Regions from separate parts of the Rhodopseudomonas sp. BAL398 genome, predicted to be linked through region 1. Evidence: riboswitches for the same ligand, from Rfam matches in the RefSeq annotation. Region 1 holds a riboswitch; each other region holds the start of a gene.

What was found. Region 1 has a riboswitch for cobalamin ahead of RBJ75_RS18520 (TonB-dependent receptor plug domain-containing protein). Riboswitches for the same ligand answer to the same signal wherever they lie in the genome.
Positions count from the first base shown of each region.
Region 2: another riboswitch for cobalamin. It lies ahead of RBJ75_RS02875 (DUF4198 domain-containing protein); the one in region 1 lies ahead of RBJ75_RS18520 (TonB-dependent receptor plug domain-containing protein).
Region 3: another riboswitch for cobalamin. It lies ahead of RBJ75_RS04845 (hypothetical protein); the one in region 1 lies ahead of RBJ75_RS18520 (TonB-dependent receptor plug domain-containing protein).
Region 4: another riboswitch for cobalamin. It lies ahead of RBJ75_RS20635 (DUF1636 family protein); the one in region 1 lies ahead of RBJ75_RS18520 (TonB-dependent receptor plug domain-containing protein).

Region 1 covers NZ_CP133111.1:3,935,399-3,942,347, forward strand. Annotated here, with positions in the region: gene RBJ75_RS18505 (MFS transporter) at 1-519, opposite strand, end outside; gene RBJ75_RS18510 (DUF938 domain-containing protein) at 725-1,420, opposite strand; gene RBJ75_RS18515 (ABC transporter substrate-binding protein) at 1,413-2,297, opposite strand; cobalamin riboswitch at 2,477-2,687, shown strand; gene RBJ75_RS18520 (TonB-dependent receptor plug domain-containing protein) at 2,800-4,836, shown strand; gene RBJ75_RS18525 (hypothetical protein) at 5,047-5,274, shown strand; gene RBJ75_RS18530 (hypothetical protein) at 5,276-5,578, shown strand; gene RBJ75_RS18535 (hypothetical protein) at 5,919-6,161, opposite strand; gene RBJ75_RS18540 (hypothetical protein) at 6,357-6,527, shown strand; gene RBJ75_RS18545 (MFS transporter) at 6,667-6,949, shown strand, end outside.
Region 2 covers NZ_CP133111.1:618,710-625,658, forward strand. Annotated here, with positions in the region: gene RBJ75_RS02865 (DUF6538 domain-containing protein) at 1-754, opposite strand, end outside; gene RBJ75_RS02870 (chloride channel protein) at 1,009-2,793, opposite strand; cobalamin riboswitch at 3,056-3,269, shown strand; gene RBJ75_RS02875 (DUF4198 domain-containing protein) at 3,408-4,196, shown strand; gene cbiM (cobalt transporter CbiM) at 4,213-4,839, shown strand; gene RBJ75_RS02885 (cobalt ABC transporter permease) at 4,844-5,461, shown strand; gene cbiQ (cobalt ECF transporter T component CbiQ) at 5,461-6,255, shown strand; gene RBJ75_RS02895 (energy-coupling factor ABC transporter ATP-binding protein) at 6,242-6,937, shown strand.
Region 3 covers NZ_CP133111.1:1,028,519-1,035,467, forward strand. Annotated here, with positions in the region: gene RBJ75_RS04820 (bifunctional cobalt-precorrin-7 (C(5))-methyltransferase/cobalt-precorrin-6B (C(15))-methyltransferase) at 1-221, opposite strand, end outside; gene RBJ75_RS04825 (cobalt-precorrin-6A reductase) at 202-1,002, shown strand; gene cobJ (precorrin-3B C(17)-methyltransferase) at 969-1,730, opposite strand; gene RBJ75_RS04835 (precorrin-2 C(20)-methyltransferase) at 1,727-2,458, opposite strand; gene RBJ75_RS04840 (precorrin-8X methylmutase) at 2,455-3,084, opposite strand; gene RBJ75_RS04845 (hypothetical protein) at 3,081-3,665, opposite strand; cobalamin riboswitch at 3,780-3,997, opposite strand; gene tcuB (tricarballylate utilization 4Fe-4S protein TcuB) at 4,082-5,191, opposite strand; gene tcuA (FAD-dependent tricarballylate dehydrogenase TcuA) at 5,178-6,566, opposite strand; gene cobF (precorrin-6A synthase (deacetylating)) at 6,794-6,949, shown strand, end outside.
Region 4 covers NZ_CP133111.1:4,366,528-4,373,476, forward strand. Annotated here, with positions in the region: gene RBJ75_RS20615 (gamma-glutamyltransferase family protein) at 1-1,031, shown strand, start outside; gene RBJ75_RS20620 (Lrp/AsnC family transcriptional regulator) at 1,248-1,760, shown strand; gene bluB (5,6-dimethylbenzimidazole synthase) at 2,017-2,691, opposite strand; gene cobT (nicotinate-nucleotide--dimethylbenzimidazole phosphoribosyltransferase) at 2,704-3,756, opposite strand; cobalamin riboswitch at 3,848-4,039, shown strand; gene RBJ75_RS20635 (DUF1636 family protein) at 4,151-4,618, shown strand; gene cobU (bifunctional adenosylcobinamide kinase/adenosylcobinamide-phosphate guanylyltransferase) at 4,615-5,151, shown strand; gene cobW (cobalamin biosynthesis protein CobW) at 5,148-6,164, shown strand; gene cobN (cobaltochelatase subunit CobN) at 6,375-6,949, shown strand, end outside.

The sequences.
Region 1 (6,949 bases):
AGGCGGCCAGATATCCATGGTCCACTGCACCAGTTGCGGACCGAGCACGCCGGCGAACACCCCGCCGGCCATCACCCACGACATTGCCTTGGGGCGATAGGCCACGCTGGCGCCGTCGGCGGCGGCGAAGCGATAGGATTGCGACACCGAGCCATACAGCCCGCCGAGAAAGGTGGCGCAGCAAAACAGCGCGAATGAGCCGTGCAGGATCGCATAGGCGCCGAGCAGGCCGGTGAGCATGCCGCAGCCGGTGCCGATCGTGAAGGCGACGCGGCGGCCATAGCGCCGCGAGATCGCGCCGGTCGGCAGCGTGCCGGCGGCCAGGCCCAGCACATACATCGACAGCGGCACGGTGGCGTAGGCGATGTTCGGCGCCAGCGTCGCGCCGACGATCGAGCCGGTGGCGAAGATCACCGCCGAATTGGCGCCGGTCAGCGCCTGGGCGGCGGCCAGCCGCCGCACATTCGACCGCGCCCGCGCATCGTCGGGAATGTCATCGATCGCCGCCACGTCAACCATCGGCCATTCCGCCCCGTTGCCAGCCGGTTCCCGATGGGCCGCGCTGAATTGCCGGCACTATAGGCAAGGCCGGACCGCAATCAACCAATGGAAACGGGGCCGCGCCATGCGCCGAGGCGCCGGTGCTGCCTGGAGCAAAAGCGGGGTCCCGGTTCTGCGAAGCGGCATTTCATGCCGCATCGCGCCCGGGACACGGTGCTTCCCCTCAGTCGGCCGGCGCGCGCGCAAAGCCGAGCAGCAGATTGTTCGCCGGCATCTCGACGGTCTCGACCAGGGTGAGGCCGGCGCCGGAGGCCAGCGCCTGCACATCGGCGAGATCGCGGACGCCCCATGCGGCATTGGCCTCGCGCAGGCTGGTGTCGAACACCGCATTGCTGAGCGCGGTGTGGTGGCCGTCGCGCTTGAACGGGCCGTACAGATACAACCGTCCGTCCGGCCGCAGGCAGCGCCCGGCGCCGGCGAACAGCCCTTCGGCGACCGGCCATGGCGCGATGTGAATCACATTGGCGCAGAACACGGCCAGCAGCGGCCCAGGTCCGGCGCCACCACCGTCGCCGTCGCCCAGCTGCGCGCACCAGGCCGGATCGGCGAGGTCGATCCGCCGCGGCGCCCGGACATTGTCGAGGCCGGCATGGGCCCGCCACGCCGCGATGCTGGCCAGATGCTGGTCGTTGAGATCGCTCGGCCACCACACGATGCCCGGATGCTCGCGGGCGAATTCAACCACATGCTGGCCGGTGCCGCTGCCGGCCTCCAGCACGTCGCCGGATCGGCCGCGCAGGAACGGCGCCAGCGCGGCGCGGATCGGCTCGTGATTGCGATGGAACGCGCGCGCGTCGAGCCGCCCGTCGGGCTCGACGCGGCTGCCATCCTTGCCGAATTCCACCACATAATCAGCCATGGTCGCGCTCCTGTTGTTCGATGCGGGTCAGTTCGGCGATCAGCCGATCGAACGCCTCCGCCAGCGATCCGCCACCGCACACCGCCAGCCGCTCCGGCAGCACGATACGCTTGGCCCGCGGATAGAAATGCTGCAGCGCCGGATGCAGCAGGAAGGCGCGGCCGCCATCCTCGGCGACATCGCTGGCGTCCGCCACCAGCAGCAGATCCGGCCGCGCCGCGACGATCGCCTCCAGCGAGGCGAAGCCGCCCTGCCCCAGGCCGAGCTCGCCCGCCGCGTTGGCGAGCCCGGATTCGGCGAACAGCAGGTCGATCAGGCTGCCGCTGCCCGACACCCAGCCGCGCCGCCACAGCGGCAGCACCCGCAGCGGCCGGTGCGCGATCGCCGCATGGGCCCGCGCGATCGCGGCATCGAGCCGGGCGATTTCGGCAGAAGCGCGGTCGGGATGTTGCACGATCTCGCCCATCCGCCGGATCTGGTCGCGGATCTCGCCGAGCGAAGCCGGCACCACGTTGAATTCGGCGACCCGCAACCCGTTGTGTTTCAGCAATTCGCGGGTGCTGCGGCGGTCGTAACGGCCGGCCACCACGACGTCGGGCTTGAGCACCAGCACATCCTCGGCGCCGCCGGACAGCGCGCGATAGCGGCCGGCCTGCGCGGCCACCGCCGAGAGCGAGGCATCATGCGCAAACGGGCTGAGGCCGACAATCTGCGCCGGATCGGCCAGCGTGACCAGCAGCTGATCGGTGCAGACATTGAGCGAAGCAATCCGCGGCAGGCCGGCGGCCCGCAGCGGCGACACCGCGCAACCGACCACCAGCGCCGCGGCGAGCCACCCGCCCGCGCGGCCCGCCGCCGTCAAATTTCGCCCGATCATGCGCGCCATCTCTCGATCGCCATCCCCTGGTCGCGATGCCACCGCGCCCGGCCAAGGTCTTACAGCCTGCCTTGCACCCTGTCCTGTGACGTTCAAGCCACATCGGGACGAAAACGCACCGGCCGGCCCGCCGCGCCGCCAGCGCGCGCGAACGGCGAATTGACAGGCCGGATCACAGCCTCCTAGATCGTCGCGACGGTTCCCCTCGGGGATCAAAAGGGAATGCGGTGCGGACGGCTCCAATCGGGGCGGTTCAATGCCGCGGCTGTTCCCGCAACTGTAAGCGGCGAGTCTTGCGTCCGATGCCACTGGGAATCTCGGTCCTGGGAAGGCGACGCCAGAAACAACGACCCGCGAGCCAGGAGACCTGCCGTCAATCGTGGTCACACGCGAAGATGTCGGTCGGGAAGTGCAGACATTGGCAACATCGGAGCGCGCAAGCGCAAGGATGAACCCTCATTCGCTGTGACGTGCCACACCCGTCAAGCCGAGGTTCAATCCGATGTCGTCCCGTTATCCTGCCGCAAGGCGAAGCTCCGCGCTGTCGCGCGCCTGTCTCACATCGACCATGCTGGTGTCGATCCTGCCGCCCTGCGTCGCGCAGGCCCAGCAGGCCGATGCGACCACCGCGCTGCCGACCCTTGTGGTCAGCGCCACCCGGCTGGCCACGCCGGCGGAGCAAATCGCCAGTTCGGTGACGGTGATCACCTCTGAAGAGTTGGAACGCGACCAGAGGCGAACGGTCTCCGACGCCCTCACCATGGTTCCGGGCCTCAATGTGGTGCGGACCGGCGGCCCGGGAGGATCGACCTCGGTCTTCATGCGGGGCACCAACTCGAACCACGTCAAGGTGCTGATCGACGGCATCGACGCCGGCGATCCCAGCAAACCGAATGGCGCGTATGATTTCGCCAATCTGCTGACCGCCGACATCGAACGGATCGAAGTCCTGCGCGGGCCGCAGAGCGGGTTGTACGGCTCCGATGCGATCGGCGGCGTGATTTCGATCACCACCAAACGCGGCCAGGGCCCGGCCAAACTCACCGGCACGCTGGAGGGCGGCTCGTTCGGAACATTCAACCAGACCGCCCGCGCCGCCGGCTCTCAGGGCAATCTGGACTACGCCTTCAACGTCGCGCATTTTCGCTCCACCGACGTCGCGGTGACGCCCCGCGATCTTCTGGCTCCGGGCCAGCAGCGCATCAATGACAGCTACGACAACCAGACTTACTCGACCAAGCTCGGGGTTCAGGCCAGCGACGATCTCGCCTTCAGCTTTGTCGGCCGCTATTCCGATGCCTCCAAGGGCTTCACCGGCGACGATTACTCGCACTATCCGAACACATTTCCGGAATCGCTGCAGAGCAACATGGTCAGCCATGACTTCCTGACCCGCAGCGAAGCCATCTGGTCTCCGCTCGGCGATCGCTTCAAGAGCACGCTCGGCTTCAGCTACTCCAACCAATGGAATCGCACCGTCAATCCCAATGCGGATTTCACCACCAATAACCAGACCTTTGCATACGGCATCGCGCCGCCGAGCTCCTATCGGGGCGAGCGGACGAAATTCGACTGGACCGGCGTGGTCGACGCCGGATACGGACAGAAGGTGGTGCTTGGGCTGGAACGCCAGGACGATTCGATTCGCACCAATTCGACCGGAGACTACGACCTGAGCGGCGCCTACCAGCAGCTCGGCACCACCGCGAGCACCGGCAACAGCGCCGGCTTCGTCGAATTGCAGTCGGAATTCACCAAGAACTTCTTCCTGGTCTCGAATATCCGCTACGACGACAATGACAGCTTCGGCGGACACACCACCTGGCGGGTCGCGCCGACCTTCATCGTGCCGTACACCGACACCAGGCTGAAGGCGACCTATGGCACCGGGTTCAAGGCGCCGACGCTGATGCAGCTCTATGTCAATAACCCGGCCTACTACACGATTGCCAATCCGGCGCTCAAGCCGGAGACCAGCAAAGGCTACGATGTCGGCTTCGAGCAGCCGCTGTTTCAGAACCGCGCCAGTTTCGGGGCGACCTACTTCAACAACGAGATCACCGACCTGATCTCGATGACCGGATACGACCTCGCGCTCGGCGGCTATTCCTACGAGAATGTCGGCCTAGCGAAGACCTACGGCGTCGAATCATTCGTCGCGCTGCAGGCGACCGAGACGTTGCGTTTCCGCGTCGATTACACCTACACCCACACCCGCGACGAAGACAGCGGCCTGCGCCTGCGGCGCCGTCCAGACAACAAGGTGACGCTGTCGGCGATCTGGAACCCGATCGAGCGCGCGACACTCTCGGCCTCGATCGTCCATACCAGTTCATGGCTCGACTACGACCGGTTCGGCACCACGCTGCTCGACGCGCCGTCCTTCACGGTCGTCAACCTGGCCGCCAATTACCAGATCGACGAGCACGCCACGGTGTTCGGCCGGATCGATAACCTGTTCGACAAGACCTACCAGGTGCCGGTGGGCTTCCTGCAGCCCGGGCTGGGCGTCTTTGCCGGCATGCGCCTGAGCAACTGACGCGAGCGGCCAGGGCGATCGGCAGACCCCGCCGCCGCCAAGGCGGCCGGGTCTTGCCTGCGCGGCCGCGGTCCGCTGCGATATCCGGGATTGTTCGCGGCGAATTAGGCCTTTTGCCCCCTATTCGGGCAAAAAGCTGCGGCGGGCGCCGATTTGTGCTATGAGGAACCAACGACGACGTCGTCATTTCCCTCTATCATTCGAGGACCCATGGACACGGAACCGAAATCGGCTGCCGAACTGAAAGAAATTCGTCAGAATCGCAAGGCTGCCCAGCAGGCCGAGGGCATCAAGGCGATGGCCGATATCGCCGCCGAGGATATCGCGATCCGCAAGCGCACCGAGACCCTGCGGGCGATGCGGCTGGCCAAAGAGGCCGCCGAGCTCGAGCAGCCGGCGGAACCTGCTGCCAAGGCCAAAAAGAAGAAATCGACCTGACATGACAAAAGAAGACCGAGACCGCGCCGAGGCGCGCTTCAACAAGGCGGCCAAGGCCTCGCAGGAGGCCAAGGCCGACAAGAACGACCGCGACGCCTCGACCAGGGCCGTGCTCGACAATATGGCCAAGCTGAAGGCCGCGCGGCTCGCCCGCGAAGCCGCCGAACCGCCGCGCACCGCCGCGGTCAAGAAGGTCCGGGCCAAGCCCGGCGCCACCAAGCCCGGCGGCAAGCCCGCCAAAAAGGTGACCCCGGTGCTGTCCGAATGGCTGGCGGGTCAGCAAAGCGGCGGTCGCAGGACCTGAGAGTCGGACTGAAAAAGAGCCAATAAAATCGATAAAACTGGATTTCGTCATTGCGAGCCGAGGACGGCGCATCGCGCCGTCCGACCGCGAAGCAATCCAGGGGCGCCAAGCACAGACTGGATTGCTTCGTCGCAACAGCTCCTCGCAATGACGACCGTGAAGCCTCGATCTATTGATGCCTTTTTAAGTCGGCCGCCAAGGCCGACCTGATCCCCACCCGGTTCTCATCAGAGTCCCACTTGGCACGGCAAAGCCCGCGGCAAAGCGCGGGTTCGCGTCGCAAGCATCATGAATCGCAAGCCGATGGAAACGGATCGGCGGGCGGGCGGTCCGGTAAGGGTCAGACCGGCGCCGGCCACTCGATCATCGAGCGGGTCTTGGTGACCGCGTCGTAGACCTGCACCTGCAACATCTGATACTTGTTCTTCAGCGCCATGGCGGCCTCTTCGGCGGCCTCGACGGTGTCGTAATGCGACTTGAAATGACCATCGACGACCAGCGAATAGCCTTCGGTCGGCGCCTTGTCGGCACGGACGATCTTCTTCGGCTGCGGTTCGTCGAGTTCAAGTTTCGGCTTTTTCATTGTCTCTCCTGGTGCCGCGAGAATCGGCTCGCGGGTGGCTTCCCTTTACACCGATCGTGCTGGAAAATGCAGGGAAGATTGCGGGGAAGCGGTCAATATGCCCGACAATGGCGGTCAGATTGAGGTCGAACCGATGCCGGATTCGGGCGGCGCCTGGCGCTATGTCCGGCTCCGGCCGTAACAGGACCAAGCTCCATGACGCGGATCAGTAAAACCACCGGCTGCACCAAAGCCGTTAAGGTCAAGGTCAAGGACCAACAGCCGGCGAAGCGACCGCCGCCGACCCAGCCGGACGACGACCCTTATGAGACCGGTGACATCGCCGCGCCCGAGCGCGACCGCGACGATGAGCAGCGCGGCCTGTAGGCCGCCGCTGTCGGCTCCTCTGCTGCGCTGCGGTAAGCAAAACCGCATGCATCGGCGTCGATAGACGCAAGCCGGCCGTCGGCATTAGATTGCCGGCGCGGCCCGCGGTGCCGTCCCCACAACGGAGTTTGCTGTCACCATGGTCGATGTCACGGCCGGATCGCAGAGCGTGCCCGGCAATCCGGCGCTGCGCACGCTTGGCGCGATTTCCACCGCGCATTGGGTCAGCCATTTCCACATGCTGGTGCTGCCGATGCTGTTTCCGTTCCTCAAGCAGCAGCTCGGGGTCGGCTTCGTCGAACTCGGCTTCGCGATGACCTTGTTCGCCGTCGTCTCGGCGCTGACCCAGGCGCCGATCGGCTTCGTGGTCGACCGGATTGGCGCCCGCGCGATCCTGATCTGCGGGCTGTGCCTCGGCGGCC
Region 2 (6,949 bases), 2.7 Mb from region 1:
TCGCGACTTCGCATTCCTTATTGGTCGCGGGCATGGCGCTGCGCTCTTTGCAGTATTCCGGGAAGACCTCGCCCAGCGATTTGGCGCTGTCGGCATCCAACATGCGGACCAGCAGCGGATCAGATGCCAACGGCTTTGCGGGGATGAGCAGGGGATGGGTAGGAGTGCCATTGAAATCCCCATCATCACGTTCTTTGTTTCGCTTGATGACCTCAAGCTGGATACCTGCCAGATCGCGGGCGCGTTCCCGCCATTCCGCTGTTCCGGTCTTGACGTCGGTATATCCATCCTGCCGCATCGAATCGATGATCCAGCCGACGCCCGCCGCGATTTCGTCATTGCCGACCTTGCCGCCAGCAATTTTCCGTAGCCGTGCTTCATACGCCGGACCGAAGTTAGACATGTCGGCAGGGGGCTCGTCCGCGCTTCCGTGCATGGCTCTCTCATGGTCGTCCTCGGCAAGTTCGCTGGCGTAATGGGCGCCAGCCATTTGCCGAACCGTGAGTGGCTTGCCCGGCTTAGGCTGAACCTTGGGCTTGAAGGTCGTTCTAACTTGTTGCCGTGCGGCATCGATCTGCACCTGCATGTCCGCGACTGCAGCGGAAAGACGCCTGCGCGCTTCCCGGCGGTCGGCTCCCAAGGGGGCGGTCAATTCCCACTTGTCTGCGAACAGCGAGCGGAGGGCTGTCGGGATGACAATGCGGGCGTAATGGCGGCCGTTGCGGGTGAGCAGGTGAGGGATTTTGGCTGCCAATTTTGCCTCTGTTACAAAAATTTCTGTGAAACAGTTTGTAACATGAAGGTGTGAAAGTTATGCCGATAAAATAAGGGGAATATGTATATTGCTACAAAAAATACGTGAGGAGCGGGTTCCCTTCACCCGCTCCAATGATTTCAAGGCGTTAGCCTGTCTGGTGGATCCCGATCTGACCGGGCTGCCGATTCCCTCAGACCGACAGCCATTCCTCGCCCGGCGCCGATCGGCGCCTCCCGGGCTGACCGTCCGGGTCAGCTGCCGAGAACCCCGCGCGTCGCCTTGTCGAGTTCTTCGACGTAGCGCCGCCGCGCGAATGACTCGCTGAGAAAGCCGATCACCTTGCGGTTGTCCTCGGATTGGATCACGGCGAGCAGTTCGGCTTCGGCGTCGTCGAAGATTTTCATGGCAGTCTTGATGTTCATCTCCGGCCGCAGCGCCACATCGATATATTTGGCGAGCTCGACCACCTGGATCTCGTCGGCGATCGAATCGAGATCGCCGGAAAACAGTTCCGGCAGCATCACCACCCCGCAATATTCGTCGGCCTTGTTGACCACCACGATGGCCCGACAGGAGCCCAGCGCGAATTGAGCGCGGCAGGCGGCGATCGTCGCGGTCGAGGGCACCTGGCCGATATCGGTTCGCATCGTGCGTTCGACCGTAAGATTGCGCAGCCAGCCGACATCATTGGCGCTGCGGATGGTTTCGCCGCTGAGATGAAGTCGCCAGGTCGAGAACGAGTGACCGAACAGGAAGCGGACGCCGATGCTGGTCACGATGCAGGCGGCCAGAACCACCGCCGTCACGTCGACATTTCGTGTCATTTCCAGGACCAGAAACGCCATGGTGAGCGGTCCGCCGACGATGGCGACGCCAAGCGTCGCCATGCCGGTCAGCATGCTGACCTGGGGATCGACGGCGATGGTGGGCAGCCATAGCAGCAGCACCGCCGCGTAGAATTTGCCGATCAGGCTGCCGACAAACAGCGAGGCGAAGAACAACCCGCCACGAAATCCGGACCCCAGGGAAATCATGCAGGCCGTCATCTTCAGGGCAATCACCACCGCGATCACCCCGATCGCCATCTCCCGATGCAGATCGAGCAGCATCGCCCCGTGGCCCGCCGCCAACACCTGCGGGGTCACGATTGCCAGACAGCCGACCAACAGCCCGCCGACCGCGGGTCTGATCCAGACCGGCATCCCGGTTCGGGTAAAGATCTTTTCGAAGACCGGCGAACTGCGCATCACCGCGATGCCGACCGCGCCGGTGATCAGCGCCAGCGCGATCAGCGCCAGATATTGCTCGACCCCCACCGCGCTGACCCGGAGCAGCTCGAGCGAATAGGGGGCGCCGCCGAGCCAATGCGCGGTGATCGCGCCGGCCAGGGAGGCCGCGAGAATCGGCGCGGCGCTGGCCACCGAATAGACCCCGACAATCAGCTCGCAGGCATAGAACGCGCCGGTGATCGGCGCGCCGAACGCCGCCGCAATCGCCGCGGCCGAGCCGCAACCGACGATCAGGCGCTGGTCGTTTCGCCGCAGATTGAGGAATTGCCCGAGCAACGAGGCGGCTGCGGATCCGATCTGGGTATAGCCCGCCTCGAGTCCGACCGACGCCCCGCAACCGTTGGAGATCAGCGTCTGACCGCTGACCACCGCGCTGTCGCGAAACGACAACAGCCCACCGCGCAGCGCATTGGCCTCGATCGGGTCGACCGCATGGGCGATCTTCCAGCGCCGTCGGCTCCACTCCATGATGCCGAGCACAAGGCCGCCGATGGCCGGGGCCATCAGCGCCACATGCGGTGTGACATAGGCATTGGCGCTCAGCCGCACATCGACCGCGATGCCATAGATCAGAACGTGGGCGATCTGGGCGATTTCGCTCATGAGGGTGACGACGGCGCCGACGCCCACGCCGATCAGCAAGGCGAGCGGGACGAGGTAGAACTCGTTGCTGCGCAGCAGCAGCCGCATTCGCATCAAGATCAGATTCAGGCCCAGGCGATCATTGCGGTGTTGAACCTGATCCATCTCCGCCAACTCGATTCCACCAATCTCAGCGTTTCGTTCAGCCGGGCCGCTCGGCGCGGTCCCCAGGCGATCGCCGTCCTTCTAGCCATAAGGAGATGGCGCTGTATATCTCGATTCATCCGTAGCTCGGGAGAGCCGGCGGCCGCGCTGCCGGGCGGCGCCAGCCTACGGCGACTCGGCCGCCGGGGGGCAGATCTGCCGCGAGCGCTACGAACAGGCTCGCAAGGCCCGCCGTTGGGACCATTTACAGACGTTGTCATGCTTGATAGGCATCAGGCGTAGTTCTCGTTCGGCGGTGCCGGACGAGATAATAGGGAACACGGTGCGCCGCGTCCGCGCGGTTATTCCGAGGCTGCCCCCGCAACTGTAAGCGGCGAATCTCGCCGAGAGAACACCACTGGTCCGCAAGGGCTGGGAAGGTTCGGCGAGATGATGACCCGTGAGCCAGGAGACCTGCCACAACCGTTCGCAGCCGCGGACGGCTCGTTCGTCTGACGCCGGGGTGTGCGTCGTGCAACATCACGGCGCGACTGCGCCGGTGTGAGCACGGGTCCTCGCGCGTCTCCTTATGGGAATCGCGGCCGCAATCCGGCCGCGTGTTGGGAGACACGTTCATGAAACTCTTCAATTCAGTTCTGGCCGCTGCTGTGCTGGCCTGGGTGGCGCCGGCCGAAGCCCACTTCCAGCTGATCTATACCCCCAAGGTGAACCTGGAGAAGCGGACCGAGATCCCGTTGTTGCTGGTGTTCTGGCATCCGTTCGCGAATGGCCACGCCATGGACATGGGTAGGCCGGAGCAATTCTTCGTCATCAACAAGCACAAGAAGACCGATCTGCTCGGCACGCTGGCGCCGGTGACCTTCAAGGGCGCGGAGAATTCCGCCGCCGCCTTCGAGACCAAATTCACCCCCAAGGGACTTGGCGATTACGTCTTCGGCCTGGTGCCCGCGCCCTATCTGGAGACCTCCGAGGACAAGTACATCCAGCAGATCACCAAATCCTTCGTGAATCTGGGCGGCGCGCCGACCGACTGGGACAAGCCGCTTGGCCTGCCGACCGAGATCGTGCCGCTCAACAAGCCGACCGCGATCGTCGCCGGATCGACCTTCTCCGGTCGGGTTCTGTCCGAAGGCGAGCCGGTCGCCGACGCTGAAGTCGAGATCGAATATATCGCCGCCGAACCGGACCTCGCCACGCGCAGCGCCGGCAAGCCGAGCGTCACGCCACCGCCCGGCGGCACGCTGATCGCCAAGACCGACGCCAATGGCATTTTCACCTTCGGCATTCCCAAAGCGGGGTTCTGGGGTTTCGCCGCGCTCGGCGTCGGCCCGGCGAAGAAATTCGAGGGCAAGGATCTGTCGCAAGACGCGGTGATCTGGGTCCGCGCCAACGATCTCAAGTGACGCCAGGAGAGCCGCCATGCATATCGTCGACGGAGCGCTTTCCCTGCCGGTCCTCGTCACCGGCTCCGCGATCGCCGTCGCGGGCATCGGCATTGGCCTGCGACAGATGCCGATCGACAAGATTCCGGCCGCCGGGGTCCTGAGCGCGACCTTCTTCGTCGCCTCCCTGGTCCATGTTCCGATCGGTCCCTCGAGCGTTCACCTCATCGTCAATGGCCTGGCCGGGCTGGTGCTCGGCTGGGCGGCCTTTCCGGCGCTGTTCGTGGCTTTGTTGTTGCAGGCGGTGTTCTTCGGCTTCGGCGGCCTGACCGTGCTGGGCGTCAACACGGTCGATATCGCGCTGCCGGCGCTGATCGTCAGCTATGTCTGCCGGCCCGGCATCGTCCACGCCTCGCCGGCGGTGGCGGCGATTTGGGGCGGGGTTGGCGGCGCGCTGGCGATCGCGCTGACGGCGATCTGCGTCGGCGTGGCGCTCGGCTTCTCCGGCAGCGAATTCATCCCCGCCGCGAAGCTGGTCTTCATCGCCCATATTCCGGTGATGGTCATCGAGGCCGTTCTCACCGCCGCGGCGGTCTATCTCGTGCGCCGGGTCAAGCCGGAATTGTTTGACGCCTTCGCCGCGCCGGCGCCCCAGGGAGCATGATGCCATGATCAAGACCGCGATGACTAAGACCATTGCCTCGGTGCTGCTCGCGCTGCTCATCGCCTGCGGAGCCTGCGTCCCGGCGCTGGCTCACAAGGTCGTCGCCGGCGCCTATGCCAGCGGCGACCGCATCGAGGGTGAAATCGGCTTCTCCGACGGTTCGATGGCCAAGAACGCTCTGGTCGAAGTTCTGGCGGAGGATGGCGGCAAACTCGGCGAGACCCATACTGCCGAGGACGGCACCTTCGTCTTCACGCCGACCAAGCGGGTGGTCCATATTTTCCATGCCGATCTCGGTGGCGGCCACGTCGCCAATATCCGCCTGGAAGTCTCGGACCTGCCTGCGACGCTCAAAGCGTCAGGTACCGACAAGGCCCCGGCCGCCGCCGTGACCAGCGCCGCGAAGACGGCCGAAGCTGCCGCGGGCGGGATCAGCGATGCGCAACGTGCGGCTCTCGTCGAGGCGGTGCGCAACGAGGTCAAGCCGCTGCGGCGGGAGATCATCGCGCTGAAGGAGAAGAACGACCTGCAATCGATCCTCGGCGGCATCGGCTATATCGGCGGCCTGTTCGGCCTGTGGTTCTTCCTGGCCGCGCGACGCCAGCAAAAGCGGGCCGCCTGATGGGCCACGTCATCGGCGGCGAAGTGGTTGGCGTTCTGGAGACGGCGGTCACGCGGCGCAGCCCGCTCGCAGGGCTCGACGGACGGGTCCGCATCATCGTCACCGCCGTCTTTGCCGTCACCGTCGTATCGCTGAGCCATTTCGGGCCGCTGCTCGCGGCCTTGGCCGGCGCCGTCGCCATCATGCTGCTGGCGCGGCTGCCGATCGCCCGCACGCTTCGCCGCGTCGTCGCGATGGATGCCTTTATCGTGTTCATGATCGCGACGCTGCCCTTCACGGTGCCGGGCGAGCCGCTGTTCAGCCTGTTCGGTTTTCCGGCGAGCCGGGAAGGGATGGTGGAGGCACTGACGATCGCGCTCAAGGCCAATACGGCGGTGCTGGCGGCGATGGCGCTGCTGTCGTCGTTCGATCCGGTGGCGTTCGGGCGGGCGCTGGCCCGGCTCGGCATGCCCGAACCGCTGGTCCATCTCATCCTGTTCAATGTCCGCTATATCGACGTGCTCGACCGCGAGTATCAACGGCTGCGCGTGGCGATGCGGGCGCGCGGCTTTCGGCCGTCGAATTCGCGTCACACCTATGTCAGCTTCGGCTATCTGATCGGGATGCTGCTGATCCGCGCGCTGGAGCGTTCGGAGCGCATCTTGCAGGCGATGAAATGCCGGGGCTTCTCCGGGCGGCTGTTCCTTGACGCCGACGAGCGCATCGGACAGATGGATGTCGTGTTCGCTGCCGTCTGCGGCGCCTTTGTCGGCGGTCTCGTCCTGTGGGAGATGATCATCCGTGCCACTGTTTGACGTTCGCGGCATCGTCTTTGCCTATCCCGGGCAGCCCAATGTGCTCGACGGCGTCGATCTGGCGCTTCATCCCAGCGAACGTCTGTGCGTCGTCGGCCCCAACGGCGCCGGCAAGAGCACGCTGCTGCAAATTCTGGTCGGCCTGCTGCTGCCGCGCGCCGGAACGGTGACGGCGTTCGGCAGCGTCCGCCGGGTCGAGCGCGATTTCCACGACGTCCGCCGCCGCGCCGGCTTCGTGTTCCAGGACCCCGACGATCAATTGTTCTGCCCGACCGTCGCCGAGGACGTCGCGTTCGGCCCGCGCAATCTCGGCAAGACTCGCCAGGAGGCCGCAATGATCGTCGATGCGACGCTCGAGCAACTGGAGCTTTCGCATTTGCGCGATCGCGTCACCCACAAGCTCTCCGGCGGTGAGAAGCGGCTGGTGACGCTGGCTGCGGTGCTGGCGATGCAGCCCGAGGTTCTGCTGCTCGACGAGCCGACCAACGCGCTGGACGAGCGCATCTATGGCCGTCTGATCGATATCCTGACCGGCCTGCCGCAGGCGATGATCGTGGTCTCGCACGACCCGCATTTTCGCCGCGCGATCGGCACCCGCAGCGTCGGTCTCGGCGATGGGCGGTTATCCGCGCTGGACGAGACGTCGCGTGTCGATGCCCGGATCATGCCGCGCTCGCGATAGCGGGATTAAGCG
Region 3 (6,949 bases), 2.9 Mb from region 1:
CGCTGCGCCAGCAGCTTCGGCAAGGAGGCGGCGAAAGGACTCTCCCATCTCAGCGTCGGCTTGCCGAGCGCCGCGACCAGCGCCAGATGCCGCGCTCCGCCGACGATCAGTTCGGCGTCGCCGAGGAGGCCGCGCGCTGCCGCCGACAGCCCGTCGAGCCCGTCCTCACCGATTCCGATCATGGACAGCCAGGGTGGTTGCATGTCATCGCTCGGCATCATGACATCCTGTTCGAGCAACCAGCGCCGCGTTCTGATCCTCGGCGGCACCGCCGACGCCAACCGGCTGGCGCAGGCATTGGCCGGCGCGCCCGGTATCGATGCCGTGCTGTCCTATGCGGGGCGCACCGACAATCCGACGCCGCCGCCGATCGCTTGGCGCGTCGGCGGCTTCGGCGGCGTCGCCGGGCTCACCGACTATCTGCGTGCGCAGCGGATCGGCCGCGTCGTCGATGCCACCCATCCGTTCGCGGCGCAGATGAGCGCGCATGCGGTCGCTGCCTGCGAGCGGGCGGGGGTGCCGCTGCTGGCGCTCGAGCGGGCGCCATGGCAGCGCCAAAGCGGCGATCGCTGGATCGAGGTTGACGATCTCGATGCCGCAGCCGTCGCAATCGGCGCCGCGCCGCGCCGGGTTTTTCTCGGCATCGGCCGGATGCATCTGAACATCTTCGCCGCGCATCCGCAGCACGCTTATCTGGTGCGGCTGGTCGATACGCCGCTCGCGCCGCTGCCGCTGCCCAATGCCGAAGTGATCGTGGCGCGCGGGCCGTTCGCGCGCGCCGCCGATCGCGCCATGCTGACAGAGTTTCGCGCTGATCTCATCGTCGCGAAAAATGCCGGCGGCGATGCCGCCTCGGCCAAGATCGAGGCCGCGCGCGATCTGGCTCTGCCGGTGGTGATGGTGCGGCGACCTTACGTTCCGGCGCGCGAGGTGGTCGATTCCGTCGCCGCGGTGCTGCGCTGGCTCGGTCACGATGCCACTCCAACGGAACGCGGCGTGTAGACGAACGGCTTGCCGTTGCCGCGTTCGATCAGCCTGGTCTGGGTTGATCCGATCATCACCAGCGTGCGCATGTCGGCGCGCTCTGCCGCCGCCTCAGCGAGCGATACAGTGTCGATCGCCTCCCTGGCGTCGCTGATGGCGCTGGCGAAGATCACCGGCACGTGGCCTGGCAATTCCCCGCGCAGCAAGTCGAGCGCACGGCCGAGCTGCCATGGCCGCGCCTTCGACAGCGGGTTATACAGCGCGATGACGAAATCGGCCTGGGCCGCCAGCCGCAGCCGACGCTCCACCAGCTGCCACGGCTTCAGATTATCCGACAGATTGATCGCACAGAAATCGTGGCCGAGCGGCGCGCCGATCCGCGCTGCGGCCGCGAACATCGCGCTGATGCCGGGCAATACTCTGATATCAAGCTCGCGCCATGACGGATCGCCGGCATCGACCGCTTCGAACACCGCCGCCGCCATCGCGAATACGCCGGGATCGCCCGACGACACCACGACGACGCGCCTGCCTTGCGCGGCCAGCCGCAGCGCGTGCCCGGCGCGGTCGAGCTCTTGACGATTGTCGGAGCCGTGACGGGTGAGGCCGGGCCGCTCGGCGACGCGGGCCACATAGGGCGCGTAGCCGATCAGATCGGTGGCCTGGGCCAGCGCGGCGGTGACTTCCGGGGTCACAAGATCGGCGGCGCCGGGCCCGAGGCCAGCGATGATCAGCGATCCGCTCATGGCCGTCGTCCTTGGCCATGGACCAGGATCACCGAGAAGTAGGGCGCCTCGTCGTCGGTCTTGTCGGCCAGCCGCATCACCTTCTGCTCGGCCATGGTGCCACGCTCGACATAGACCGCGCGCTCGGTGAGCCCGGCATGATCCAGCGCGCGGCGCACTTTCGGCAGATTGCGGCCGAGCTTCATCACCACCAGCGCATCTACACCAGCGAAGCGTTCGCGCAAGCTGGCCTCGTCGAGCGTTGCCGGCACCACGCTCAACACGTCGTCGCCGAAGGTGATCGGCATGTCGCTGGCGGTCCAGCAGCCCGACATCCCGGAAATCCCCGGCACCACCACGACCTTGGCTTGGCCTTTGAGCCGGCTGTGCAGATGCATGAACGAGCCATAGAGAAACGGATCGCCCTCGCACAGCACCGCGACGTCGCGGCCGTCGTCGACATGACCGAGAAGCCGTTTGACGCAGCCGTTGTAGAAATCGCGTAGGCAGGCATTATAGGCGGGGTCATCGACCGCGATTTCGGTGGTGACCGGATATTCCATCGCTTCCTCGACCACACCGGGCGCGAGCATGCCTTCCACCAAACTACGAGCATTGCCGGCGCGGCCGGGTTTGCGGAAATGCGCGATGACGCGGGCTTGGCCGATCAGCCGCGCCGCCTTGACGCTCATCAGCTCGGGATCGCCGGGGCCGAGCCCGACGCCATAGATCGTCGCGGCGCGGCTCATTCGATGTCACTCGCCACAGCGTTGACGGCGGCGGCCGCCATCGCGCTGCCGCCGCGCCGTCCGCGCACGATCACGCTCGGCACCAGGGCGTAGTCGAGCAGCGCGTCCTTGGATTCGGCGGCGCCGACGAAGCCGACCGGAATGCCGATCACCGCGGCCGGCGGGGCCACGCCCGGCTCCTGCAGGATCTCCAGCAGCCGGAACAGGGCGGTCGGCGCGTTGCCGATCACCACCACGGCGCCGGCCAGTCGGTCGCGCCACAATTCGATCGCCGCGGCGGTCCGCGTGGTGCCAAGCCGCGCCGCCAGTGCTGGAATGCGCGGATCGCTCAATGTGCAGATCACCTCGTTATCGGCCGGCAACCGCGCCCGGGTGATGCCGTTGGCGACCATCTGGGCGTCGCACAGGATCGGCGCGCCGGCGCGCAACGCATGCGCCGCGGCCACACTGAAGCCCCCGGTGAAGACGATGTCGTCGGCGACCTCGACCATGCCGCTGGCGTGGATGATCCGGACCGCGACTTTCTCGTCGGCGGCATCGAAGCGGTCGAGCCTGGCCTCGGCGCGGATGATGGCGAAGGAGCGCGCGTAGATCGCGGCGCCGTTTTTCTCGTAGACGTAGCTCATGAGGCGGCCTCGGAATGGGTCGGTGTCGGGGCGATGCTGGGCGGCAGCGTGGCGTGGGTGAGCGGCGCTGCTCGCAGACCGGAGGCCAATGCCAGCTGGACCAGCGCCGCGCGGGCTGAGTCCGGACCGGGCTTGTCGCACAGGGCTTTCAACCGGCGCAGCGTCGAGGGCGGCAGGTTGGAGGCCGCGTCGCATTGCGGATCGACCTGGCCATCGCCCGGAACGATCGCCAGCGCGATGCCCTTGGCGGCGGCCATCGCGGCGACCCGCGCGACGGCGTCAGGCCAGGGCAGGCCGCCGCCCAGCCGGATCAGAATTCCGCGGGCCTGCGCCAGCGTGGTCGCGATCAGCGGCTCGCGCGCATGCGGATCGACGAGATCGCGCAGATTGGCCAGATGCAGGCGCGGCAAGCCATCAGCCGCGCGCGATGCTGCCGCGAAAGCGGCGAGGTCATCGTCGGCAAAGGACAGCACCACGAGTTCGGCGGCGGATTGCTCGAGGCCGGGCCGCGGCGAGACCGTTCGCTCGACTAAGTTGGCCGCTGGCGCCTGGCCAGGCGCGTGTTGATCGCAGTGATCCATAGGCAAGCCTCGTCGCCGGATGGGCCGCGCAAAGCGCGAGACCCAGACATGCGGCGAGCGGACCTGCACTCCGATCGACCAACGTCTTCACTCCGAAACACCCCGCCCGGAATGGCGAACAAAGCAGGCGACGGCAGGTTTCCTGGCTTGCGGGTCATCGCCGGCACCACCTTCCCAGGTCGAGACCCAGTGGTTTTCGGTGCAGGCTTTCCGCTCACAGTTGCGGGGGCAGCTCCGGCTTGGTCCGGATCCGGCAACTTGCCGTATCCTGACACCCGGTATTCCCTTTTCGCCCTGTCCGCAGACAAGGCACCATCGGCTGCGGGTTCAATCTGACGGAAACGCCGGGAAGTCAATCCTCCACACGGCGCGATCGGCCGCGGCTTGCGCCCGATGGTCCTGCGGCTGCACCGATGTCACTCGTCGCCGCTGCGTCGCGGGCGCGCGCGCTCGATCGCGGCGCGTAGCAGCGCCAGCGATCGATACAACCCGTGGACCGCCTTGCTGACCGGCAGGATGGCGAAGAAGCCGATCACGATGCCCAGATGCAGCGTCAGCACCAGCCCCATCGCCGCGGTCTCGCGCAGCGCCAGCACCGCAAGGCCGCTCCCGGCCACCAAAGCGAGCAGGACCAGGAACACGATGTTAAGCCGAATCTCGGCGGCGGCGGAGAGGGCGCGGTCGGCGCGCCGTTCCAGCAGCAACAGCCCGCCGATCCCGATCAGCATCGTCACCCCACCGATGCCACCGGCCAGCACCGGCAGGCTGGTCAAGGAGTAGGGCGCCGCGACGGCGTAGACGTGATGATAGAATGCCGCGATCAGCGTCGCGGCGAGGCTGAACGCGAAGCCCGCCACCATCACGTGGTGAAACCATCGGCGTTGCTGGGAGAATTTCTCGTCGGCGTCGTTGCAACCGGGGCCGCCGCCGCCGAGATTGCGCAGCGTTACGATATCCAGCACCGCGGGATACAGCGCGCGCAAGATGGCCTTGGTCCCGGCGCGGGGGGTGATCGCGCGCCAATAGCTTGCCGCGCTGATGCCGATCGCCAGCATCGCCGACAGCAGCGTCGCCGCGGCGGCCCCGGCCATGATCGGCCACGGCACCACCCGATAGAATGCGCCCGGGCCGTGATGGGCGGCAAACAGCACATTGGCCGGCACCAGCAGCAGCGTGGCGATCAGCATCGACGCGGTGATGCCGCCGACGATGGCGGCGACCACGCGGGCATTGGCGCCAAAGCCACGACCCAGCCAGCGCGGCCAAGCGTAGTCGGCATAGGAGCGCTGGCGCAATTCGGCCAGCGTGTTCGGCAGGTTGATCGCGAAATGATGCGGCGGCGCGTATTGGCAGGCGTACCAGCAGCCACGGCAGTTGTGGCACAGATTGGCCAGATAGGTGAGGTCGTTGGGCGCGAAATCATGCTTGCCGGCGATCGCCGGAAACACCGCGCACAAGCCGTCGCAATACATGCAGGCGGTGCAGATTCGCAGCACCCGCTCGGCTTCCAGGTCATCGGGCGGCATGACGCGCGGCCTCCTCGCCGGCGAGGCGTCCGAACACCGCCGACAATGTGACGCCGAGGCCGGCCAGATAGCCGCGGCCGAGCACATTCGCCGCCATGATCATGCCGGCCGCGAAGATGTTCTCGAAACGGCTGCCGTCGGATTTGATCACCCGCATCTGCGGATCGACGGCGACGCCGAAATGGGTGAAGGTCAGGCCCGGTCGCATCGGGTAGGCCGCGAAGGGCGGCACCGCGAGCGCGACCGCGCCATGCGATTTCGCCGGCGCCAACTGTGCGGTGCGCCGTTGGATTAATTCGCCGCCGGCGATCGCGGCGTTGAAGCCGCGCGTCGTGGCTTCCAGCGCTGCCGGGTCGAGCCCGAGCTTGACCGCCAGCGCCGCGATGGAATCGGCCTCGATCGGCGGCAGCGCTGTCGGCAGCGCCCGCGCCCGGCCATGGGCGTCCATAATCAGATAGGCGATCTGGCCGGGGCATTGCGCGATCCGCTCGCCCCAGCGGGCATAATGCGTCTTGCGCGCGTCCTCGCCCTCGTCGTGGAAGCGCTGAGCGTTGCGGTCGACCACGATGCCGGAAGGGATCGCGGTGATGCGGGTGACGATGCCGCCGTCGACCGGCGGACCGCGGGCATCGACCGCAACGATGTGGCCTTGCGACGGATCGCCGACCGGCCTGGCGCCGGCATCGAGAAGCATCCGCAGCACCCGTCCGGTGGCATAGGGCGTTCCGCGGACCACCAGCCCGTCGGCGGCGTCGCCGAAGCTGTCGCGCAACCAGGCGCGATCGGATTGATGGCCGCCGCAGCACAGCACGAGCGCCTTCGGGCTCACCAGTTCGGTGATGCCGCCTCGATCGATCACCACGTTCCCGCCTTGGCCATCGCTGGTCGGCAAAGCCACGACCTCACTGTCATAGCAGATCTCGATGCCGATCCTGGCGGCTGTGGCATAGAGCGCATTGATCATCGTCTTGCCGCCACCGAGAAAAAATGCGGTGCGCTGCGAATAAGGCATCACGCCGCAGCCTGGATCCTGCAATGCCACGCCATTGGCCTGCAGCCAGGGAGCGATCGTCGCTGAGCCGCGAATCAGCACACGCGCCAGCGTCGCGTCGGTCGCGCCCCTTGTGACGCGGTGAAGATCGTTCATGAACGCGTCTTCGCCATAGCTGTCCGGGACGTAGCAATGCGCGGTGTCATGCATCAGGCGGAAATTGCGGGCGTGGCGGGTGTTGCCGCCGCGCAGGCTCAACGGCGCGTGTTCGACCAGGCGCACCGTGGCGCCGTGGCGTCGCGCCGCGATGGCGGCACACAAGGCCGCGCTGCCGCCACCGACCACCAGCACATCGATCTTGGTCGAGGCGGACACGGTGCTCATGATCGCGTTCGATCGATCATGTCGGGACCACATTGGTGTTAGGGGACGATCGCCGCACTGAGTGGAGCGGCGGCCTTGCATTGTCAACCGCGCGGCAAGGCGCGCTGCGTCCGACGATCGGATAGCGCGGCTGCGCTTGCGTGCGGCGACCGACCATGCTCTGTCTTCGCCGCTTTCGGAGCGGAGCCGCGGCAATCGCCGCGCCGGGGCGGCAGAACGGCCAATCGATGCGAAAAATTCTGGTGATCGGCATCGGAGCCGGCGATCCTGACTTTCTGACGATCCAGGCGGTCAAGGCCTTGAATCGGGTCGACGTCTTCTTCGTTCCCGACAAGGGCGCCGAGAAGGCCGCGTTGCGAAACCTGCGCAGCGCGATCTGCGAG
Region 4 (6,949 bases), 430 kb from region 1:
AGGACATGGCGGGCTGGCAGGCCAGCGTGGAGCCGCCGGTCGGCTATGATTACGGCCGCTACCGCATGCTCAAGGCCGGGCCGTGGACCCAGGGTCCGGTGGCGCTGCAGCAGCTGGCGATCCTGAAGGGCTACGATCTCGACAAGCTCAGCCCGGTCGATCCGGACTTCATCCATCTCGTGGTCGAAGCCTCGAAACTGGCTTTCGCCGATCGCGAGGCGTTCTATGGCGATCCCGATTTTGCCGAAGTGCCGCTCGGGACGCTGCTGTCGGACGCTTATAACGCGATTCGCCGCGCCCAGATCGGCGAGACGGCGTCGATGGAATTGCGCCCCGGCGTGATCGAAGGATTTTCCGGCAAGGTCGACGCACGGGTGTCGACCGGCGCCCGCGTCGCGGTCGGCGCCTCCGGCGCCGGCGAGCCGACCGTCGGGCGGATGGGTCAAGTGCGCGGCGACACCGTGCATTTCGACATCATCGACAAGGACGGCAACATGATCGCCGCCACGCCGTCCGGCGGCTGGCTGCAGAGCTCGCCGATCATTCCCAAACTCGGCTTTGCGCTCGGCACCCGGGCGCAGATGTTCTGGCTCGACGAGACCCATCCGGCGGCGCTGGCGCCCGGCCGGCGGCCGCGATCGACGCTGTCGCCCGCGATGGCGCTGCGCGACGGCAAGCCCTATCTGGCCTGGGGCTCGCCCGGCGGCGACCAGCAAGACCAGTGGATTCCGCAATTCTTCCTGCGCCACGTCCATGCCGGAATGAATCTGCAGGAGGCGATCGACGCGCCGGCCTGGCACAGCGAGCATTTTCCGGCCTCGTTCTGGCCGCGGCAGTCGCGCCCCGGCGTGCTGGTGGTCGAAAGCCGGCTGCCCAAGGCCACCATCGCCGAATTGCGCCGGCGCGGCCATCTGGTCGAAATCGGTGAGGATTGGTCCGAGGGCCGGCTGGTCGCCGCGTCGCTCGACGCGCCCTATCGCCGCGCCGCCGCCAATCCGCGCGGCATGCAGGCCTATGCGGCCGGGCGATAGCGCGCGATCGGTCCTGCGGCAATGCCAGCCAAACCGAAACGGCCGTGGGCCGATTCACCCCTGTGTCGTCCTGAAATACGGCAGGGTGCCGCCTGTTTATCGGGCAATCTGGCGGATGTTTATTCTCGTAAAGAGGTATTTCCAACAATAGCCTTCCACAAACAGCGCAAGAGGCGACATGATTGTCCTATCTGCCCTGGGATATTGGAGGCCACCATGCTTGATGAGCTTGACCGCAAGATTCTCGCCACGCTCCAGATCGATTCCAGCCTGTCGATGCAAGAGGTCGCCGATCGGGTCGGTCTCAGCTCGACGCCGTGCTGGCGGCGGATTCAGAAGCTGGAGAAATCCGGCTACATCAAAAAGCGCGTCGCGCTGCTCGACGCCGACAAGCTGAATCTCGGCGTCAGCGTCTTCATCGCGGTGCGGACCAATCAGCACAATGCCGAATGGGTCCAGCGCTTCCGCAGCATCGTCAACAGTTTCCCCGAAGTGGTGGACTTTTATCGGCTGAGCGGCGAAGTCGATTATCTGATCCGCGCCGTGGTCCCGGATATCGCCGCCTATGACGACGTCTATCAGCGGCTGATTGCCAAGATCGACCTGCAGGACGTCTCGTCGATGTTCACCATGGAGCAGATTAAATCGACCACCGAATTGCCGCTCGGCGGGCCTGCGATGCGGCCGATGCCGGAGCGCTCTCCCGCGCGCCACGCCGTCGCGGTGTAGGCGGTGTAGCGCATCTTTCGGGCGGCTTTTCCAAGGGCGCGGTCATTCCGGGGCGCGAGGCCGATAAGCGCGTTTACGCGCGTCTTCAACGCGCTATGGGCCGAGTGAACCCGGAATCTTGCGGCACGGGCAGCCGCTCATGGACTCTCGGCAAGATTCCGGGTTCGCGCGCAGCTATCGCTGCTCGCGCCCCGGAATGACTGCATCCTTGGCACCAAGTGAATCAGTTCACCCCGAAAAATATCGCGCGCGCGACTCAGCGCGAGATGACCTGGCGACCCGCGCCGGTGCGGTCCTGCCAGTGGTGGCGCACCAGTTCGGGGTCGATATGTTCTTCGACCGGCCAGCCGACGCACAGATAGGCGATGAATTTCCAGCCCTGCGGCACGTCAAGATCGGCGGTGACTTCGACCGGATCGAGGATCGAGACCCAGCCGACGCCGAGGCCGGCGGCGCGGGCGGTGAGCCAGAAGGTCTCGATCATCACCGCGACCGAATAGTCCAGCGCTTCGGGCATCGACTGGCAGCCGACGCCCGAGCCTTGCGCGGTGCCGTGATCGCAGAACAGCGCGAATTGCCGGGGCGCGATGTCGATGCCTTCCAGCTTCAGTCGCGCGTAAAGCTCGGCGCGCGCGCCGCGATAATTCGCCGCCGCGGAATCGTTGCTGCGAACGAAATTGCCGCGGATTTTTTGCCGCATCGCCGCGCTATCGACGCTGACCCAGCGCCATGGCTGGCTATTGCCAACCGAGGGCGCCAGTTGCGCCAGATCGAGCAGGCGTTCGATCAGCTCGGGCGCGACCGGGTCCGGGCGAAATCGCCGCACGTCACGGCGCCATGCGATCAGTTCGGCCAATTGCGCCTGAAACTTTGCGTCGAAGCGCGGCGGCGCCGCATTCGCAATGGCGGCATTGGGGAGAGTTTTGGTCATCGTTACGTCCGCTCAGATCTTTCCGGCCAGCACGTCGGACAGATCGGCGACGTCGGTCAACAGCCGCGCCGCGGCGCGCAGCAGCGGCACCGCGAGAATCGCGCCGGTGCCTTCGCCGAGCCGTAGTCCGAGTTCGAGCAAGGGTTTGGCGTCGAGCGCGGCCAGCGCCAGGTCATGGCCGCGCTCGGCCGAGCGATGCGCGAACACGCAATAGCCGCGCGCCGCCGGGCACAGCCGGACCGCGAGCAGCGCCGCCGCGGTGGCGATGAAGCCGTCGATGATCACCGGGCGGCGCATTGAGGCGGCGCCGAGGATCGCGCCGGCCATCATGGCGATTTCCAGCCCGCCGAATTCGGCCAGCACATCGAGCGGCGCGGTGACGTCGCTGCGCGCGGCCGCCAATTCGATCGCGGCGCGCTTTTTCGCCATGCCGGCGGAATCCTGACCGGCGCCGACGCCGATGCATTGTTCGAGCGGCGCCGGCGCCAGCCGGTGCAGCAGCAGCGACGACGAGGCGGTGTTGCCGATCCCCATTTCGCCGAGCGCGATGATGTCGGCGCCGTCGCGAATTTCGGCGACCGCGAGTTCGCAGCCCTTGGTCAGAGCGGCGGCAGCCTGTTGCGGCGTCATCGCCGGCTCACGCGCCGCATTGCCGGTGCCCATCCGGATCTTGGCGTCGATCAGGTCCGGATGCGCCGGCAGCGTGGCGGCGACGCCGGCGTCGATCACCCGGACATCGACATGGCTGGCGGTTGCGAAGGCGTTGGCGCAGGCACGGCCGGCCAGATAGGTCATCACCATGCCGACCGTCACCGCGGCGGGAAATTGCGAGACGCCCTCGGCGGTCAGGCCGTGATCGCCGGCGAACACCATCAGCACGGCATTATCGCCGCGCGGTTCGCCGGGATGCCGAATCATGCCGAGCTGGACCGCCAGATCCTCGATCTGCCCGAGCGAGCCGAGCGGCTTGGCCTTGCCGTCGATTCGCGCGCGAATCGCGGCTTCCGCCGCAGGATCAAGCGGCGTGATCGCCGGCGGCTGCCATATCAGGGTATCGGTCGGCATTGTGGGTCCTCATTGGGAAGTCGGCACCAGACGTCAGGATAGCTTGCTCGGTCAACACCACCTTCGCGTGGTTGACCGGCGCGGGCACCGCGGTTAGCGTTTGGGCGATGGTCCTTCCACGTGGAAGGTGAAAAGGGAAGCCGGTGCGAATTCGTTCAATCCCGGTGCTGCCCCCGCAACTGTAAGCGACGAGCCCTCGCCGAGGCCACTGGGATATCCTGGGAAGGCGGCGAATGGCGACGACTCGCGAGCCAGGAGACCTGCCATCACGGATTGTGCTTTGGAGGCGTCGTCGGGGCGGGGTGCACCGGACGGGAGCGAGCGTGACGGCGCAAGCCGTTGCCGCGCGAACCCAACAAAGCTCGCGGCCGCAAGGCCTTGACGTGAGCTTGACATGGACCGCGACCGCCTCGATCCGGCCTCCGCCGATCACCCAGCCGACGCTCTGACGCCGATCGAACCCCGCCGCGACGCCCCCGCGGGCCCGGTCGTGGTCAGCGTCTGCACCACCTGCAAATCCGCCGACGGCAGCGCGACCGTCGGGCCGCAGATGTTCGACGCCATCAAGGCCGGGCTCGGCGCCGGCGATCCCGGCGTCGTGGTGCGGCCGGTTCAGTGTCTGAGCGTCTGCAAGCGCCCGGCCACCGTCGCGGTGTCGAGCCCGGATGGCTACACCTTCCTGTTTGGCGACCTCGAAACCGACAGCGGCAGCGCAGCGCTGCTGGATTTCGTGCGCTCCTACCAAAAATCCGGCTACGGGCTGGTGCCGTGGCGCGAGCGCGCTGCGGTGTTGCGCAAGGGCATGGTGGCGCGGTTGCCGCCGGCGCGCTGGTCGCCGGACGACGGACGCGCCCCGTCATGACCGCGCTGTCCTCAACGCTGGTGCTGGGCGGCGCGCGCTCCGGCAAATCGGGCTTTGCGGAGCGGCTGGTCGAATCCAGCGGGCGATCGCAGATCTACCTCGCCACCGCCACCGCTGGCGACGCCGAGATGACGGCGCGCATCGCCCATCACCGCGCCCGCCGCGGCGCCGGCTGGACCACCGTCGAGGAACCGCTGGCGCTGGTCGAGGCGCTGACCCGCGAAGCCATCCACGGCCGCGCCGTGCTGGTGGATTGTCTGACGCTGTGGCTGTCGAATCTGATGCTGGCCGAGCGCGACCCCGAGATCGAGGCGCGCCGGCTGACCCGGTTTCTCGGCGTGGCGCAATATCCGATCGTGTTGGTCTCCAACGAGATCGGTCTCGGCCTGGTGCCGGAGACGCCGCTCGGCCGCGCCTTTCGCGACGCGCAGGGCCGGCTCAACCAGATCGTCGCCGCCACCGTTCCCAATGTCGTTTTCATCGCCGCCGGGCTGCCGCTGTGGCTCAAGCGCTCAGGAGAACTCAACCCATGACCGTCCGTGTCCCCGTCACCGTGCTGACCGGCTTTCTCGGCGCCGGCAAGACCACGCTGCTGCGCGCGCTGCTGATGGAGGCCGAGGGCCGCCGCATCGCCGTGATCGTCAATGAATTCGGTGACGCCGGCTTCGACGGCGGTCTGGTCGAGGATTGCGCCGCCAATGCCTGCGCGCCCGGCGATATCGTCGAGCTGACCAATGGCTGCATCTGCTGCACCGTGGCCGACGATTTCATTCCCACTATGGACAAATTGCTGACGCGCGAGATTCCGCTCGACGCCATCGTGATCGAGACCTCCGGGCTGGCCTTGCCGCAGCCGCTGCTGAAAGCCTTCGCCTGGCCGGCGGTGCGAACGCGCGCCACCGTCGACGGCGTCGTCACCGTGGTCGACGCGCTGGCGCTGGCGGAAGGCCGCGTCATTCTCGACGAAGGCGCGGTGGCGGCCCAGCGCGCCGCCGACCCGTCGCTCGATCATGACGATCCGGTCGAGGAAGTGTTCGAGGATCAGCTCGCCTGCGCCGATCTGGTGGTGCTGTCGAAGGCCGATCTGGTGGCGCCGGAGATGCTGGCCGATATCGAGACGCGGCTGGCCGCGATGCTGCGGCCGGGGGTTCGCATCGTGCGCTCGCATGGCGCCGTGGCGCCGCAGGTGCTGATCGGGCTGAATGCGGCGGCCGAAGACGATCTCGCCGCCCGCACCGGGCACCATGGCGAGGAGGAGGAGCACGACCATGACGATTTCGTGTCGATCGTGGTGACGCCGTCGGCCGCGAGCAGCGTCGACGCGATGCGCGGCCGCGTCACCGACGCGCTCGGTCTCGACGGCGTGTTGCGGGTCAAGGGCCACGCGCGAATCGCCGATCGGCCGGCACCGATCGTGGTGCAGGCGGTCGGCGCCCGCGTCGAACTGTCCTTCGCGCGGCCGGATGCGACGCGAACAGAGCATCTGGTGGTGATTGGCCTGAAGGGATTCGACGCCGCCGCGGCGCGCCGCGCGCTGGCAGGGTAGTCCTTCTCCCTCCCCCTTGTGGGGAGGGTGGCCCGGCGGAGCGAAGCGAAGCCGGGTCGGGTGTGGGGCCACGGGCGCCGTGCCCGCGGCACCCCCACCCCGGCCTCCGCATTCGGCGATGCTGCGCATCGCCTTCGCTTGGCCGACCCTCCCCACAAGGGGGAGGGAAGCCAATTCGACTTCGACCACGACCAAGGCTACTTCTCCCGGATGCATCTGAAACTCGACCAGGGCGGCACTATCGACGACGGCGCGATCGCGCGTGATCTCGGGCAGGAGACCGCCGACATCGTGGTGCTGTCGGCCGCCGATAGCGACTTGGCGGCTTTCGCGGCGGCGCATGCGACGCTGCCGAAGGATTATCCCAGCCTGCGCCTGACCAATCTGCTGGCGCTCGGCCATCCGGCCTCGGTCGATGCTTATGTCGAGCGCACGCTGCGCGGCGCCAAGATCGTGCTGCTGCGGATGCTCGGCGGCGAGAGCTACTGGCCGCACGGCGTCGAGAGTCTACGCGCCGATGCGCTGCGGCGCGGCACGCTGTTCGCCTGCGTGCCGGGCGAGATGGCGTTCGATCCGGCGCTGGCGGCGCGCGGCACGGTCGACCTCGACGACAGCCATGCGCTGTGGCGCTATTGCTCCGAGGGTGGCGTCGACAATGCCCAGCTGGCGCTGCGCTACGCCGCCTATCTGATCATGCGCGACGACGCGCCGCCGCCGGCGCGACCGATGCCGGCCGCCGGGTTCTGGCCGGCCGAACCCGCGCCTACCGCGCGGCGCAACGCCTT